Regions from separate parts of the Alteromonas sp. KUL150 genome, predicted to be linked through region 1. Evidence: predicted binding sites of a transcription regulator. Region 1 holds the regulator's gene; the other holds the start of a gene.

Region 1 (7,963 bases):
GCGGTTCAATGTATAAAAGTGGAAGTGCTTTACCCCTTCTTTTGCCAGCACTTTAACCTGATCCATAGCAATGTTTGCACCAATAAGGTTACGAGTAGCTTGGTCATCAGCATCAAGGCCATCAAACATTTTGTGTAACCAGCCAGGCACGTGTACGTTCGTAAAACCTGCGAACTTAACCAAAGTTTGGTAGTTGGTTACGGGTAAAATACCCGGTACTAAATCTAAATCTACACCAGCGGCGGCGGCTCTGTCTCTGAATCGCAAAAATACGCTAGTATCGAAGAAGAACTGCGTGATGGCTTCCGTAGCGCCAGCCTCTGCTTTGCGCTTTAAATTGAGTAAATCGAATTGGGCATTAGGCGCTTCGGGGTGTTTTTCAGGATAAGCAGCAACCGAAATATCAAAATCGGCAACGTCTTTCAAAAGTGCAACTAAGTCAGAGGCATACATCTCTGTTTTTTCTACTCCCGGCGGCAAATCGCCCCGTAGCGCTACAATACGGCGAATACCTGAATCCCAGTAGTCTTTAGCAATTTGTTTAAGCTCATCGCGGCTCGCATCGACGCAGGTTAAATGAGGAACTGCGGCTACGCCTGTCTGCTGCTGAATGCGTTTAACAACATCGTGAGTTCTGTCGCGTTCGCCACTGTTTGCACCATAGGTTACCGACATGTAGCTGGGCTTTAGCGGCGCTAAACGCTCGACCGATTTCCAAAGGGTTTGCTCCATGGCTTCCGTTTTAGGCGGAAAAAATTCAAAAGATACATCTATATCACGCAGTTCCGACAGGGACTGGTTTAATGCATCGATACCTTGCGCGTACGAAACCATGGTTTATTCTCTCAAAAATATGTTCTTATGGACGTTTAGACGTCTAAATTAAAGAATATATGTCTAGACGTCAAGAGGTTTACACTGCTCAATTGACCTTTTCGTGAACTTGTTTAGAATTTCTGTTCATAATATAAAAAGAGTAGACCGAGTTAGCACAATGGCAGAATGGAATGGCAAATATATTCACCCCTACGCAGAGCATGGCAAAAAAAGCGAACAAGTAAAAAAAGTCACTGTCTCTATCCCAATTAATGTACTCAAAGCTCTGACTGATGAGCGCACCCGCCGTCAAATAAACAATTTGCGTCACGCGACTAATTCCGAGCTGCTTTGTGAAGCATTTCTACATGCGTTTACTGGGCAGCCTTTGCCAAACGATGATGATCTGCGTAAAGACAACCTTAACCGCGTCCCGGCAGAAGCTAGACGTATTATGGAAGAGATGGGGATTGACCCAAGTTTCGAGAACAACGTAACCGAAGACGACTAATCGTTACCTTCTAATTAAAATATAAAAAGCGGCGCCCTTACTGTGAAATGATTTCGCACTAAAGGCACCGCTTTTTGCTGCGTGTTATATCAGCAATTTACAGCCTGTGTTGAGAAGCTAAAACCTGCGCTTAGCAACCTTAGCTTTCAACGACAAAAAGATTGAATTTTATTCGCTTGCGCTCTCGGGCAAACGTGCCACACCAGACGCTATTGCTGCTTTAGAAACTGCAGTTGCAATGCGTTCACAAAGGCGAGGGTCCATCGGCTTCGGAATAATATACTCTTTACCAAACGTCAGGCTGTCGCTTTTACTGGCCGCTAATACTTCCTCGGGAACAGGCTCTTTGGTAATACTGCGAAGAGCTTCTACGGCCGCCACTTTCATTTCATCGTTAATTGCCGTTGCGCGAACATCCAACGCGCCCCGGAAAATAAACGGGAAGCATAAAACATTATTCACCTGATTCGGATAGTCAGAGCGACCTGTGGCCATGATAAGGTCTTTGCGCACCTCATGAGCCAGTTCTGGTTTTATCTCAGGGTCTGGATTTGAACAGGCAAATACAATTGGGTTTTCAGCCATTAGCGCCAGTGTTTCTGGTGGCAAAACATCTGGTCCTGATACGCCAACAAAGATATCTGCGCCTTCCATAACATCTTCTAACGTCCGCTTGTCGGTATTATTCGCAAAGAGCTTTTTGTGTTCAGTTAAATCTTCGCGACGAGTATGGATGACGCCTTTTCTATCAAGCATGTAAATACGCTCGCGCTGAGCACCACACTTAATAAGCAGCTCCATACAGGCAACCGCGGCAGCCCCTGCACCCATACATACAATTTTAGCGCTCTCGATATTTTTACCCTGAATCTCTAGCGCGTTAAGCATACCTGCTGCAGTTACGATAGCCGTGCCGTGCTGATCGTCATGAAACACCGGAATTTTGCAACGCTTAATAAGCTCTTGCTCAATTTCAAAACACTCTGGCGCTTTAATATCTTCTAAGTTAATTCCGCCGAAGGTATCAGCAATGTTGGCAACAGTGTTGATAAACTCTTCTGTAGTGCGATGCTTTACTTCAATATCGATAGCATCAAGCCCCGCAAAGCGCTTAAACAGCAGGGCTTTGCCTTCCATTACAGGTTTCGATGCCAGAGGTCCTAAATTCCCCAACCCTAAAATAGCGGTTCCGTTACTGATAACGGCAACCAAGTTACCTTTACCCGTATATTTATAAGCGTTGTCGGCATCTTCAGCGATTTCTCTGACCGGCTCGGCAACGCCTGGGCTATAGGCAAGAGCAAGGTCATCGACACTATCGGCAGGCTTGGACAGCTCAACGCGGATTTTTCCAGGGGTAGGTTTAGCGTGATAATCGAGTGCGCGTTGTCTAAAATCTGACATGTAAAATGGTATCCTTGAATGTAGGGTTCATCGGTGTTTTGCCCTCGGTCTGTCGCTATTTTATTGTTGTTGTAGGTATAGATAAATTAACGTGAGCGCAATACAACTAAGCAGTTAAAAACGTCTTATAATCAATTGCTAGCGCCAGAGTTAGTACTGAACGATGTGTGTCGTACCTAAAGCGCCAGAAGGCTACTATTGAGCTATTATTCACAGAATTAATACTCACTATTAGTATGCCGTTGGCAACTCTAACACAGCTAATTACTGTGTACATATCTGATCAGAATTCTCATTTACCAATGTAGGTGAGACGTACTAATTAGACCAGTAAAATACCGCTATAATTGGCATTCATATTATTTATTTTGACCGGCTGCTTCATTCGGTTGATCTATTGAGAGAGCGTGGGTTTTAACGTTGCGTTGACCGAGTGCGACTAAATAGAATGTTTGTTTCAGCGATATCCAAGCGTCTTCAGCATTGTATGGTGAAAACCATCGTCTTTTTTAGGCGCCTATTTTGTCTGGTAACATGACATAAAAACTAATGCGAATGCTCACTTTTATGAGTGAACGCTCCACGGAGAGTTACCAAATGACAGAAAGAAAATTAATTGCCGTTCTTACCGATGTTTGTGAAACGGCGAAGCAAGGTGAAAATGGCTTTGTTTGGCTAACTCATACTGGTCACTGGAGAACGCCACAGGTAGTGGCGGTATTCACAACTGAGCAAGCAAGAAAAAAGGCGCTAAGTAGCGGATGGGATACCTGGTTCATCAATGAAGTGAATATTGCCTTGGACTCAGTTAAATCGGAGGCACAAGCCATTCATTTTGATAGCGAAGAGGCTTGTAACAGTAGCAGTAGGGGTGACTGGGAAAAGCATCTGTCGCGGCGAGATAGCTTCCATTAACTTCAAGTGACGCTGCTTGGTATAAACCATCAAAATAGAAATAATTTAAGTAATAAAAAAGCGCCATAAAGGCGCTTTTTCAAACTCGATATCAGGCTTACTTTTTGCCCAATGCACCGAAACGCTTCTTGAAGCGATCAACACGACCACCAGTATCAACGTTACGTTGCTTACCAGTGTAGAATGGGTGACATGAAGAACATACGTCTAGGTTGATGTCTTTACCAAGCGTAGAACGAATATTCATTACGTTACCACATGAGCAAGTTGCTGTGATTTCTTCGTATTTAGGGTGGATATCTTGTTTCATTGGGTTACCTCACATAATAAGGCCGTATCGCTATACAACCCGAAGTCGCACACCATACGTTACTTAATTCAAATGATAAGTCGTTCAAAGAACAGCCTATCGCAAAAAGAGCGGCGCATGATAAAGGATGGGAGGGGCTTGATCAAGCGGTTTTTGACTAATTGCTAAACAAGGAAGCGACACAAGAAGGCCAAGCCAAAACATTCCTTTCATGCTTAACCGTAAAGTATGTTTAAATATTTGTCGTACAAGACTAAGGCAATACGGGCGAGTAATAAATTGTGCTGTGAGCAGCGCAAATTTCTGCAATGTTAGGCTTAGCAGATAGGCCTAGTCGTGTAAGTGATTTTAATATAAGTAGCCCATTATTAAGAGTTCGGTAAGCGCAGTGTGCGCTGTAAAAGTCATCAAATAAGGTAGAACGTTCGCAATGGCCTTTATCCAAGTTGCCGTGCCAGTGCCACTGCGCCAACTTTTCACATATACCCACGGCAGCGCACTAAGTGCGGGCGTGAGGGTGGTTGTACCTTTTGGTCCACGCAAATTAGTGGGTGTGGTCGTTGAAACACTGCAAAAACCTGAAAGTAAAATTGATAATGCCGATAAGCTAAAGGCCATCGAGTCGGTACTTGACGACAACTCTGTTATAGATGATGCGTTGCTGAAAATGGCCCAGTGGCTCTGGCAGTATTATCATCATGCGCCGGGTGAAGTTTTACACGCCATGTTGCCTGTTTTACTGCGCAAAGGTGAGTCGGCGGCCCCTACACCGCAAGATATGCTAATGCTTACCGAAGAAGGTAAGCAAACGGCTGCAGACACGTTATCGCGGGCTCCTAAACAACAAGGCTGTTTTTCGGCTCTGGCTGGTGGTGCCTTATTAGCCTCGCAGGCGCGCAAGCAGTATGGAGCACCTGCAGTCAAAGCGCTCGTCGAAAAGTCTCTGGCAAGTATCGAAGAAGTGGCACCTGAATTGAAGTCAGGCAGTTGGCTTGCCTCTTTATCACTGTCTGAAAAACCAATTCCAGACACTGAGCAGTCAGTTGCTATTGCCGCGCTTAACCGTCAGCAAGGCAACTTCGCGGTGAGTTTGCTTGAAGGGGTTACCGGTAGCGGTAAAACAGAAGTGTATCTCCAGGCTATCGAGCCTTTGTTGCGTGCGGGTAAGCAGGTCCTTATTCTGGTGCCAGAAATCGGACTTACGCCGCAAACGGTGTCTCGTTTTGAAAAGCGGTTCGGTATAGCCGTGGGTGTTTTGCATTCTCAGCTTTCTGATAAAGAACGGCTGCACGTTTGGCAGCGGGCCAAGGCTGGCGAGCTCGGTATTGTCATAGGTACACGTTCGGCAATTTTTACTCCCCTAAACAACCCCGGCATGTTAATTGTAGACGAAGAGCATGATGAGTCATTCAAGCAGCAAGATGGCTTGCGTTATCACGCGCGGGATCTTGCTGCTATGCGCGCCAAGCAGCACAACATTCCACTTCTATTAGGTAGCGCCACTCCGGCACTTGAAACGCTAAACAATGCATTAACTGGTCGCTATGCACACTTACAGTTGACCAAGCGTGCTGGCGGCGCGAGAAGTACGCACCAGCACGTTTTAGATGCTCGTGATCAGCCGATTCATTATGGTATTTCGCAAGGCCTGTTGACCATTATGCGTCAACATATCAGTGCAGGTAATCAGGTATTAGTATTTGTAAACCGTAGAGGCTATGCGCCAGCGCTGCTATGTCATCACTGTGGTGAAACCGTAATGTGCAAGCGTTGTGAGCGCCCTTATACCGTTCACAAATCACAAAACCGGCTACAATGTCACCATTGTGGTGGTATGCGTTCGATGCCGTCGAACTGCGAGGCGTGTCACCATCCTGAGCTTGTAACAGCTGGAACTGGAACGGAGCAGGTTGAGCAAGGCCTTTCAAACCTATTTCCTGGCGTTAAACAAGTGCGCATAGATAGCGACACCGTGCGGGGAAAAGACAAGCTTCACCAAACCCTTGATGCAATAAACCGACAAGAGTATCAGCTACTGGTTGGCACTCAGATTTTATCAAAAGGTCATCATTTTCCGCATGTAACATTAGTCGCGGTTTTAGACTGCGATGGCGCCTTGTTTAGTGCTGATTTTAGAGCGCCAGAAAAGCTTGCTCAGCTTGTTACGCAGCTTGCGGGAAGGGCAGGACGCGCTAGCAAACCGGGGGAGATGTGGCTGCAAACCCTAAATCCTCACCATCCGCTGTTACAAGACTTGGTGCACAATGGCTACGGGCATTTTGCTAGACATGCACTAATGGAGCGAAAAGCGGCAGGGCTTCCACCCTTTACAAGTCAATTCGTTATTCGTGCCGAAGCCAGCGACAGCAGTTTGGCCTATCACTTCTTGAGAGAATGCAAACAGGTATTCAATCAACAACACGCCGTTGAAATAAACGGTCCGTTTCCCTGTTTGATTGAAAAGCGGCAAGGCCGATTTCGGTTTATGCTGGTATGCAGCCATGAAAAGCGAGCGCCCCTTCATAACGCGCTACGTTTGGCACTGCCATTTCTACAGGCGTTGCCACAGGCAATGAAGGTAAGGTGGTCAATAGATATAGATCCTACCGATTTCAGTTAGCTTGTTGAGTAGCAATACGTTAAAATTTCTACTCAGTGGAAGGTGTGATAAACACTTTTCTTTGCCAAATTTGAACCTTAGTCAAATTTGAATTACGACGTTTCCTTACGAATACGAACAACGATAACAAGTAGGAATATTGCCGACTATGGCCCAACGCGATTATGTCTCTCGTGGACGCTCTACCCAAAAAAAGAAGTCTTCAGCAAAGGGACGAAAGCCTGCTGGAAACGCTCAGGTAAACGGAGCGGTAGCCGCAAAGCTCCCCATTATTCGAATTGTAGGTGTGTTTGCCCTTGTGATTGGCTTCGGTGTTTTTTTATGGTCAATCAAAGATAACGTTGAAGAAGATGTAGATACACAAGTATCGCGCCCCATTGCACCAACGGAAGAGTCATTGCCTGAATTGCCCGAAGAAGAGTGGGAATACATAAAAACTCTGCCAGGGTATGAAGTTGAAGTAGAAGTAAAAGAGCAGGAAAAATCCGATAAGCGTTATTTAATGCAGTGCGCCTCGTTTAGAACACGTGCTCAGGCTGAAGAGATGAAAGCTAAAATTGCGTTTCAAGGTTTAGAAGCGTTGATTAAACAAAGCTCTGGCAGCAACGGCGAATGGTTTCGCGTTATTTTAGGCCCTTACGAGTCGAAAAGAGATGCGGAAAAAGCGAAGCACAGTCTGCGTAAAGTGAACATAGCGACTTGCCAAATTTGGTACTGGAATTTATAGCATTTCATATTAGGTAACATGTAATACGTAGCATAAAGCGCAGAAATAGGGTGTATGTAAGGAATGCATTTACAAGGAAGTTCAAATGAGTATTGCCACTAATGAGCAACCCGACTACGCGGCTTATAGCATAGAAGAGCTTGAGGACGTTCTAGAAAATATCGATAAGGAGGCCTTTCCAGAGCGCTACCAGGCAGCGAAGAAACAGCTCGCTTCAAAGCGAGCAATGTTGCCGTCTGAGGATGATACGGATAGCGTCCATCAAGATGAGCATTTCACTCGACCTAAATGGTCTGAACTACACCTGATAACACGCATCTCAAACGTTACCTTTTTGGTACTTATTGGCGCAATGTTCATAACAGTTTTTAATGATTTTCTAGTGATTAATGCATGGCTAGACAATTCAACATGGGCCATTCTACTGCTCATTGTTGTTTATAGTGCCCTCTTTTACTTCTCTATCTATATCGATCAGCGACACGCGCAATTCGTGACTAAAGATTTCCGCGGCAAAATAACAGTTTTCGGTATGCCGTTTCTGGTATTTTTCTTAAGCTCGAGTTTTGTTGATACGGCATTGCCCTACACCCTGCATTTAGCGTCCCATAAACAAGAGGTAGAGCGAAAAATAGCTTATAAGAAAGGAAGCGGTTCTAA
Region 2 (7,963 bases), on a different contig from region 1:
TTTGTGTGCTGGCATTGGCTAATCGAATAACGTTTAGTCAGCTAGATAAAGAAAATTACGCAAATATTGAACTTTTTACGCCAGAAATAGCCAATACGTTAAGTCTCGACATGGAAGTAATAAGTAATTCAATTGATTACGCTGAGCAAGAAACAGCAAAAATTGCTTCACTTATTAACTGAGCTTTAATAATAAAACCCCGTTACTTCATCGATATACTGCAAGAACGTTGAAAGCTCTCCATAGGATTGGAATAACAAGCGTCGTTTTAAGACGTAATCTAAGAACTATAAAAGCTTAACGTAAATCAGATTATGTTCATGAAAATCCTGCTAAGCATAGCTATTGCTGTTTTCTTTTTAAGCGTGTGCGCTTCAGTAAAGGCCAGAGATCTAATCGAAACGCTCTATCATGCCGACTTTACTCCTGACACTGACGATGAAATTCCCCGTTTTACTCTCGATGGCGAGCTTGGTGTATTAGTTAACACCGGTAATACATCTGCTGCCAGTGTGAAAGCAGCGGTGAATGCTGATCATGAAACTGAAAACTGGAGCAGTGTTTATTTTGCTGAACTGCTTTACAAGGAGAGCGGAAGAGCGAATACGCAGCGTGATATCAGTGCTCAGCGATTTTATACCAGTGCCCAATTCGACTATAAACTTCTAACCCCTGGTCGCCGTCTTTTCATGTATGGCGATCTTGAAGATGACAAATTTACCGGATACGACCATCGAGCCTCGCTGGCGGCGGGTTGGTCGCAGCGCGTTTGGCGCAACGAAGACAGTGAATTTCGCTATAGCGTGGGGCCAGGTTACACCTTCATTGAGGCAGAGGAAGATAACGATAGCCTTATAAATGACGGCATTATTGTGCGCGCTTCAGCTGAGTATAAATACCATTGGAGTTCGGGTGCCAAACTAAGGCAGTTTGTAAGCACTGAAGCAGGTGAAGAGAATACCAAATCTCGCTCCGAAACCTCGCTTTCCGCGAACGTGTTCGGTTCATTAGCAATGAAATTGTCATTTATATTAAGTCACGAAACCGACACGCCAGAAGACGTCGCTGCGCTCAGCACGGAGACATCAGTTGCCTTGGTGTACCAGTTTTTTTAGGTAATTAGTTTAAATTTCGCTAGTGAAACCGGCTTTTTGTCTATTCCGCATTGACTAGAAAGGATGAAAATGTAAACTGCGCAGCACATCGATAATGGTAGCTGCTACTTTGCAATGCCTTCTAACAGACTACGTTAAAATTCGCGTTGTACCGCCTTGCAGTACCAAAGGTGTCGTGTACGACTAATGGACCGATAATCAATAGGATTGTTCAATGAAAAAGCAAGTGCTTGCATCTTTAATTGCAGTTTCTCTTTCTCCAGCCGTTTTCGCTCAAGATGATGAAGTTAAGCCTTTTACAATGGAAGGTGAATTGGGCTTCATATCAACCTCAGGTAACACTGAAACCACGTCAATCAGTGCAGGTATTCAAGCGCATCAGGAGCTTGAAAGTTGGAGTAACGATTACGTTCTTAAAGGTCTTTACAAGCAAGAGACAGTAGAAGGTGATGATGGAGAAGATATTGAATTCACGTCAGCACAAAAGTTCTTCGGTTCAGCACAAGGTAACTACAAGTTAGAAAACCCAGATAATCGTTTATTCGGCTTTGCATCATACGAAGACGACCGTTTCAGTAACTTTAATTACCAATCTACTATCGCTGCTGGTTGGAACCAAAAGGTATTAGAGAATAAACGCCATACCCTTGAATACTCAATCGGTCCTGGTTACTCGTTTATTGAAACACAAGACGGTGAAAACTTAGATAGCGTTATTGTTCGTGCATCTTCAGCCTATTCGTGGAAAATTTCAGATACCGCTAAGTTCACACAAACAGTGAGTACGGAAGTAGGTTCTGACAATACTAAATCTCGCGCAGAATCAGCGCTTACCGCAACGATTAGTGGCAACCTATCCATGCGTTTGTCTTTCAAACTTGATCACAACACTAATGTTGAAGACGATGTTGAGAAGTTAGATACAGAGACCGCAGTAAGCCTGGTTTACAATTTCTTTTAAGCCAGATTTGAGGGTACAAAGGCAGTTAAAAATGAGCTGTCTTTCAATGCCTTTAGATATGAAAATTCAAAAAAACGCTGCATAACATGCAGCGTTTTTTTGTAAAAGACATCTTGCAGTAGATGTCCCATCAAGGTGTTGTTGCTATCGTTTCTAGTGAAGAATACGTGTTTTGATTGTACCGTCAATTTGTTGTAGTTCAGCGAGGGCTTCATAGCCGCGGTCTTCTTGTACATCAACAACCACGTAACCGATTTCTGAATTTGTTTGTAGATACTGAGCTTCGATGTTGATGCCTTTCTCTGCAAATGCTTGGTTAATTTGAGTAAGAATACCAGGCTGGTTTTTGTGTACATGAAGCAGGCGCGAACGACCCGTATGTTCCGGTAACGAAACTTCAGGGAAGTTAACTGCCGACAGCGTAGAGCCGTTGTCGCTGTATTTCGCGAGTTTTCCAGCGACTTCTATACCGATATTTTCTTGTGCTTCCTGCGTGCTTCCACCTACGTGAGGAGTAAGAATGACATTATCGAACGCGCGAAGTGGCGATTCAAATTCTTCCGTATTAGATTTCGGCTCAACAGGGAATACGTCAATTGCCGCGCCGTTGAGTTGTCCGCTCTCCAGTGCCTTTGCAAGCGCATCAATATCAACCACAGTACCACGAGATGCGTTAATAAGAATGCTGCCTTTTTTCATTTGTGACAGCTCTTTTTCGCCAATCATGTCTTGAGTTTGAGGCGTTTCAGGAACATGCAGCGATACAACATCAGATGTGTTAAGTAGCTTTTCTAGTGACTTCACTTGAGCCGAGTTACCTAATACAAGTTTGTCTTCAATATCGAAAAATTGAACGCGCATACCAAGGTGTTCAGCAAGAATACTAAGCTGCGTTCCAATGTGGCCATAACCAATGATGCCTAATGTCTTACCACGCGCTTCATATGAGCCAACGGCCGTTTTTTCCCATTCTCCACGGTGTGCTTTCGCGTTTTTGCTAGGTACTTGGCGAAGTAGAAGAATAATTTGTCCAAGCACTAATTCTGCTACTGAACGTGTGTTCGAGAATGGCGCATTAAATACTGGGATGCCGCGGCGCTGTGTCGCTTCAAGATCAACCTGGTTTGTGCCAATACAGAAACAGCCAATGGCCACTAGCTTTTGCGCAGCATCAACCACTTTCTCTGTAATTTGCGTGCGCGAGCGAATACCTACAAAGTGAGCGTCTTTGATTTTCTCGATTAACTCATCTTCTGGAAGAGAGGTCTTGAGAAATTCAATGTTGCTATACCCATTGCTTTGAAGTGTTTCTAAGGCACTCTGGTGAACACCTTCTAACAACAAAATTCGGATCTTATCCTTCTCTAATGAAACTTTGCTCATGAACTCGCTATCTCTCACTGATGTAATTTGGTTTACTTGAATCACTAAAACACGTGCTTCAGACGTTTGTTAAAGGCTTCTAACGGTATTGCAGCTTAGTATTTCTCGTTTCACGTATCGAAGCTGTTTTTGGTCTGAAATCTAGCGCCACCACGCTTTTAATTCCGTCGGTTTTGTTTTTGGTCGAAGCCAATGGCTTCGAGGAACAAGAATACCTACTTTCTTTAAAAGACATCTAGACGTCCAAACGGAAATTAACAGAAAACGTATAAAGTTAAAAGCAGTTTTTGTTTAGCTTTTCACCGCAGGTGTTGCATATACGCAAAAAAGTAATTAGCTGCATTACCTGCATAGAAGTTTTTTGCTCATTTCAAATGGTGTTTACTTAAAAGTTTCGACGCCACTTTCCGTTGCACTAAGCACAATGTCAGCACCGCGCAGCGCAAAAATTCCGTTGGTTACTACACCTGGAATGTTATTAATTTTCTGCTCTAGCTCGCGAGGGTTTAATATCTCGAGATTGTGCACGTCTAAAATAACGTTACCATTATCGGTCACAACGCCTTGACGATACTCAGGGTCTCCGCCCAGTTTGACCAACTCGCGAGCAACAAAAGAGCGAGCCATAGGAATAACTTCAACCGGGAGTGGGAAGGAGCCCAGTACTGGCACACGCTTACTTTCATCAACAATACAGACAAAAGTCGTGGCTGCACCTGCAACAATTTTTTCGCGAGTGAGTGCGGCGCCACCACCTTTGATCATATGCTTATGTTCAGTAACTTCATCTGCTCCATCGATATAAACAGATAAATTGCTTACTTCATTAAGTTCAAATACTTCAATACCAAGTGCTTTTAAGCGCTCGGTCGAGGCTTCTGAGCTTGACACTGCACCTTCAATTTTATGCTTTATCTTGCCAAGTTCTTCAATGAAGAAGTTGACGGTAGAACCTGTACCCACACCCACTATGCTGTCAGACTCAACATAGTCGATGGCTGCTTTGGCTACGGCTTGTTTCTTTGCGTTCTGATCCATGGTCATTCTCCGGCTTATCGTTTTTGGCAGTGTAACGTATATGCGTAAACGCTCCCACATATAAGTCATCACATTTTGATATCGTGGGTATTAAGTGTTGTTGAAAATTAACGTCCTAGTAGGCGTGACAATGGCGTCTAACGGCACGTCCCAAGGTGCAATAGGTAATGATTTAACCTCTTGGATATCGTGAGCAATACCGACAAGCTTTGGATTTTTGGGGCATAGTTGATCTCGAGAGTGCCGTTTGGTTTGGGTAAACGCTAGTGTTCTGTCATAGTAACCGCCCCCCATGCCTAGTCGGTTTCCCTTAATATCAAATCCAACCAAAGGCATAAGAATAACGTCACATTGTGACGTTGGAAGTACGTTTTGACAGGATAGTGCAGGCTCTTTGATTTTATACTTGTTCTTCACCAGTGCAGTATGGCTGGAGTAAAAAAGAAAGAGTAAGTGACCTTTGCAAACGGGGTGAAGTACGGGCAGCGCAAACTGTTTTGAAGGGGTGCTCTGCCACTGCGAGGCAATATAGGGGCCGAGATCGACTTCGCCATCGTTTACTAGATAACCGGCTATATTGCGAGCGTGTTTTAATAAGGGCAACTGATGTAGTTGCTCAGCTATACCACGTGCGGCCTCTTCCTGTTGAACTGCGCTTAACGCGCGACGCGCTTCTCGAAGCTCTTTTCTCAAGGCGGTGCGCGATTTCAATATTTGTTCTGAGACCATGTTCTAATGTGGTTTTGTATTTAACTATAGGGCGTATGCAGTAAACCTGGCAATTTGAGCCGTTCTTTAGTCGCTGTCATTTTACTGCTTTTCTTTTGCTAAAAAGTGATTGAGTACGCGAATAAGCTCATCACTGTTAATAGGCTTTGTTAATACATCATCTAGGCCTTTTTCTCGAAGATAATCGGGCTTCGTAATAACATCTGCAGTTAAGGCTACAATTGGAAGCTCAGGCCTCAATCTTTTTATTTGAGCTGTCGCTTCATCACCTTGAATACCCGGTAAGTTTAAGTCCATAAGAACAAGTTCAGCAGGGTGAGACTTTGCATATTCAACGCCTTCCTCACCGGTACTCACAATGGCAAATTGAACGCCTAACTTTTCAAAAAATGTTTGGATTACCACTTGGTTAATGTAGTGATCTTCAACAACAAGCACATTAGCTGATTTATCAATATCTAATTGCGCCACCAGACTTCGCGGGGATGATTCAAAGGGCTCAGAAGTACCGATTAAGTCGGCGGGTATTGAAACGCTAACCCGTGTCCCTGCATTTAACTTACTACTCACCTTAATTGAGCCGTCCATTAATTCGACAAGGCGCTTTGATATATTAAGGCCTAAACCCGTCCCGCTTATCTTGCGGGCATTTTCCATTCGCTCAAAGGGGGTGAACAGTCGCTCCTGGTCCTCTTCACTCATTCCAATACCTTGATCAATCACGTTAAAAATTAATTTACCGTTTTTGTATTTCACCTGCGCTTTTACAGATTTATCCTTTGCCGTAAACTTTATTGCGTTAGATAGTATGTTAAGCGCAACCTGACCGAACTTAGTGTCATCAAAAAATAGAGATTCAGGCAGCGCTGCCTCACTTGACGTGCTAAATACGACACCGCTTTCTTCCGCGCGAATTTTAGTGAGGGAAAATAAGTGAGTGAAAAAGTCGTTTAAGCGGACAGTTCGTGGCATTACCCGCATTTTACCTGCTTCTATCTGGTTAATATCTAAGACAGAATTAACAATTTCCAGAAGCCTTTCGCCACTTTGCGATACATGTGATAAAGGCGTAGAGAAAGTGCTAGGCAGATTCAGTTTATTTGCTTCACTTTCAAGTAGGTGGCTGAATGTATTGATAGCGTTAAGCGGTGTTCTAATTTCGTGGCTTATGTAAGACAAGAAATCAGATTTGAATTGGCTGGTTCGCTCAAGTTCTCTGTTCTTTCGCTTAAGTTCAAGATGTGCCACTACCGATTTGCTTAAGGTTTGAAGTGAAGCTTTTTGAGCATCGGTTAGTTGGCGAGGTTTCTTGTCTATTGCACACAAAGTCCCTATAGCATGACCCGACGGAGTAATAAGTGGTGCCCCTGCATAAAAACGTATATCCGGCGCACCTGTCACTAAGGGATTGTCGTGGAATCGTTTGTCTAGGGTAGCATTGGGAATTTCAAACACGTCTTTTTGCAAAATAGCATGGGAACAAAACGCTATTTCTCTTGACGTTTCTTCGGCATCAAGGCCCACCCTCGATTTAAACCACTGTCTATTTGGGTCGATTAAGCTGATAAGGGCGATAGGAGTTTCACATATCTGTGAGGCAAGCGCGGTTAATTCATCGAACAGTATTTCGGCTTCAGTGTCGAGGACATCGTAGCTTAATAGCTCCGCTAAACGTTCATCTTCGTTTTTGGGGAGTGGCGCCACTTCCATAGAGATTTTACCTAACGCTTAAATAAAAAGGGATTGTATATAAACAATCCCTTAAAGATATCATAGAGCATAGGTATCTATGAATAATTGTTCCAATTTTTGATGGTCAACTTTAGTTGCAACTTTGATGGTATTTGCCTCATTCCACAGCGGGCTAGGCGTCGTTCCTTTTGGAGCCACAACGGTTTGCCCTCTATCTAGCGTGCCTGTACCAACGCGAACATGACCTTCTGTCAGTTCAAACAGCTCAGGGTGACGAAGATGTGCAATAGGGAATGCATCATGGAAGAAACAAACGCGGTCTTCACGGTTCTGTGAGTAGAAGTCCATGTAGAACTGTGCACTTTCTTTAACAAACCCACCAAGGGTATTGTTTTTATCTTCAAGTTTTTCTACGAACTCAGGTGAGAAAGGTGTGAAGTTAGTCACGTCAAGACCGAACATGGTCAGTTCCCAGTCTGCAGCAAATACGATTTCAGCAGCGTTTGCGTCGTTCCAAATATTGGCTTCAGCAACAGGGGTGACGTTGCCAGGTACAAATGCGGCGCCGCCCATAATACTGACGCCTTTCACTAACTTCGGCAGTTCAGGTTCAAGACGCAAAGCAAGTGCTAGATTGCCAAGTGGACCTATAGCGACAATAGTAATCTCGCCTGGATACTTGCGGGCCATATCTACGATGAACTGGGCTGAGCTACGCGGGTCTAACTCAGTTTTAGGCGCTTCTGGCTTAATATGTCCAAAGCCGTACTCACCATGTACAAAGTGAGCGTAAGTAGATTCTGGACCTACCCAAGGCATACCAACACCTTTGGTAACAGGAATGTCTTTACCGGCAATTTCGCACAGAGTTAGCGCGTTTTGTGCCGCCATAGTTACTGGAACATTACCAAAAACAGTGGTTAAACCTAGGACTTCAATATCTGGTGATTGAAATGCGAAGAATATCGCCATCGCATCATCAATGCCCGGATCTGTATCTAATATGATTTTATGTGTCATCAAATTATCTCAATGCGTCTTGCTA

The links. The regulator MetJ, encoded in region 1, represses methionine synthesis genes. The targets are predictions, from matches to a motif close to TAGACGTCTAGACGTCTA.
Region 2: the regulator MetJ is predicted to act here: its motif matches at 3,688-3,705, upstream of serA (phosphoglycerate dehydrogenase).

Annotation. Positions count from the first base shown of each region.
Region 1 is NZ_BLIJ01000047.1:46,459-54,421, reverse strand. It holds gene metF (methylenetetrahydrofolate reductase) at 1-834, opposite strand, end outside; gene metJ (met regulon transcriptional regulator MetJ) at 995-1,327, shown strand; gene GVO62_RS11340 (malic enzyme-like NAD(P)-binding protein) at 1,496-2,731, opposite strand; gene GVO62_RS11335 (hypothetical protein) at 3,329-3,646, shown strand; gene rpmE (50S ribosomal protein L31) at 3,744-3,956, opposite strand; gene priA (primosomal protein N') at 4,387-6,576, shown strand; gene GVO62_RS11320 (SPOR domain-containing protein) at 6,725-7,303, shown strand; gene GVO62_RS11315 (hypothetical protein) at 7,389-7,963, shown strand, end outside.
Region 2 is NZ_BLIJ01000021.1:102,245-110,207, forward strand. It holds gene GVO62_RS04485 (HDOD domain-containing protein) at 1-182, shown strand, start outside; gene GVO62_RS04490 (DUF481 domain-containing protein) at 315-1,115, shown strand; gene GVO62_RS04495 (DUF481 domain-containing protein) at 1,330-2,076, shown strand; gene serA (phosphoglycerate dehydrogenase) at 2,230-3,459, opposite strand; gene rpiA (ribose-5-phosphate isomerase RpiA) at 3,841-4,497, opposite strand; gene GVO62_RS04510 (5-formyltetrahydrofolate cyclo-ligase) at 4,588-5,208, opposite strand; gene GVO62_RS04515 (hybrid sensor histidine kinase/response regulator) at 5,308-6,936, opposite strand; gene GVO62_RS04520 (nucleoside hydrolase) at 6,997-7,938, opposite strand; gene GVO62_RS04525 (ribokinase) at 7,961-7,963, opposite strand, start outside.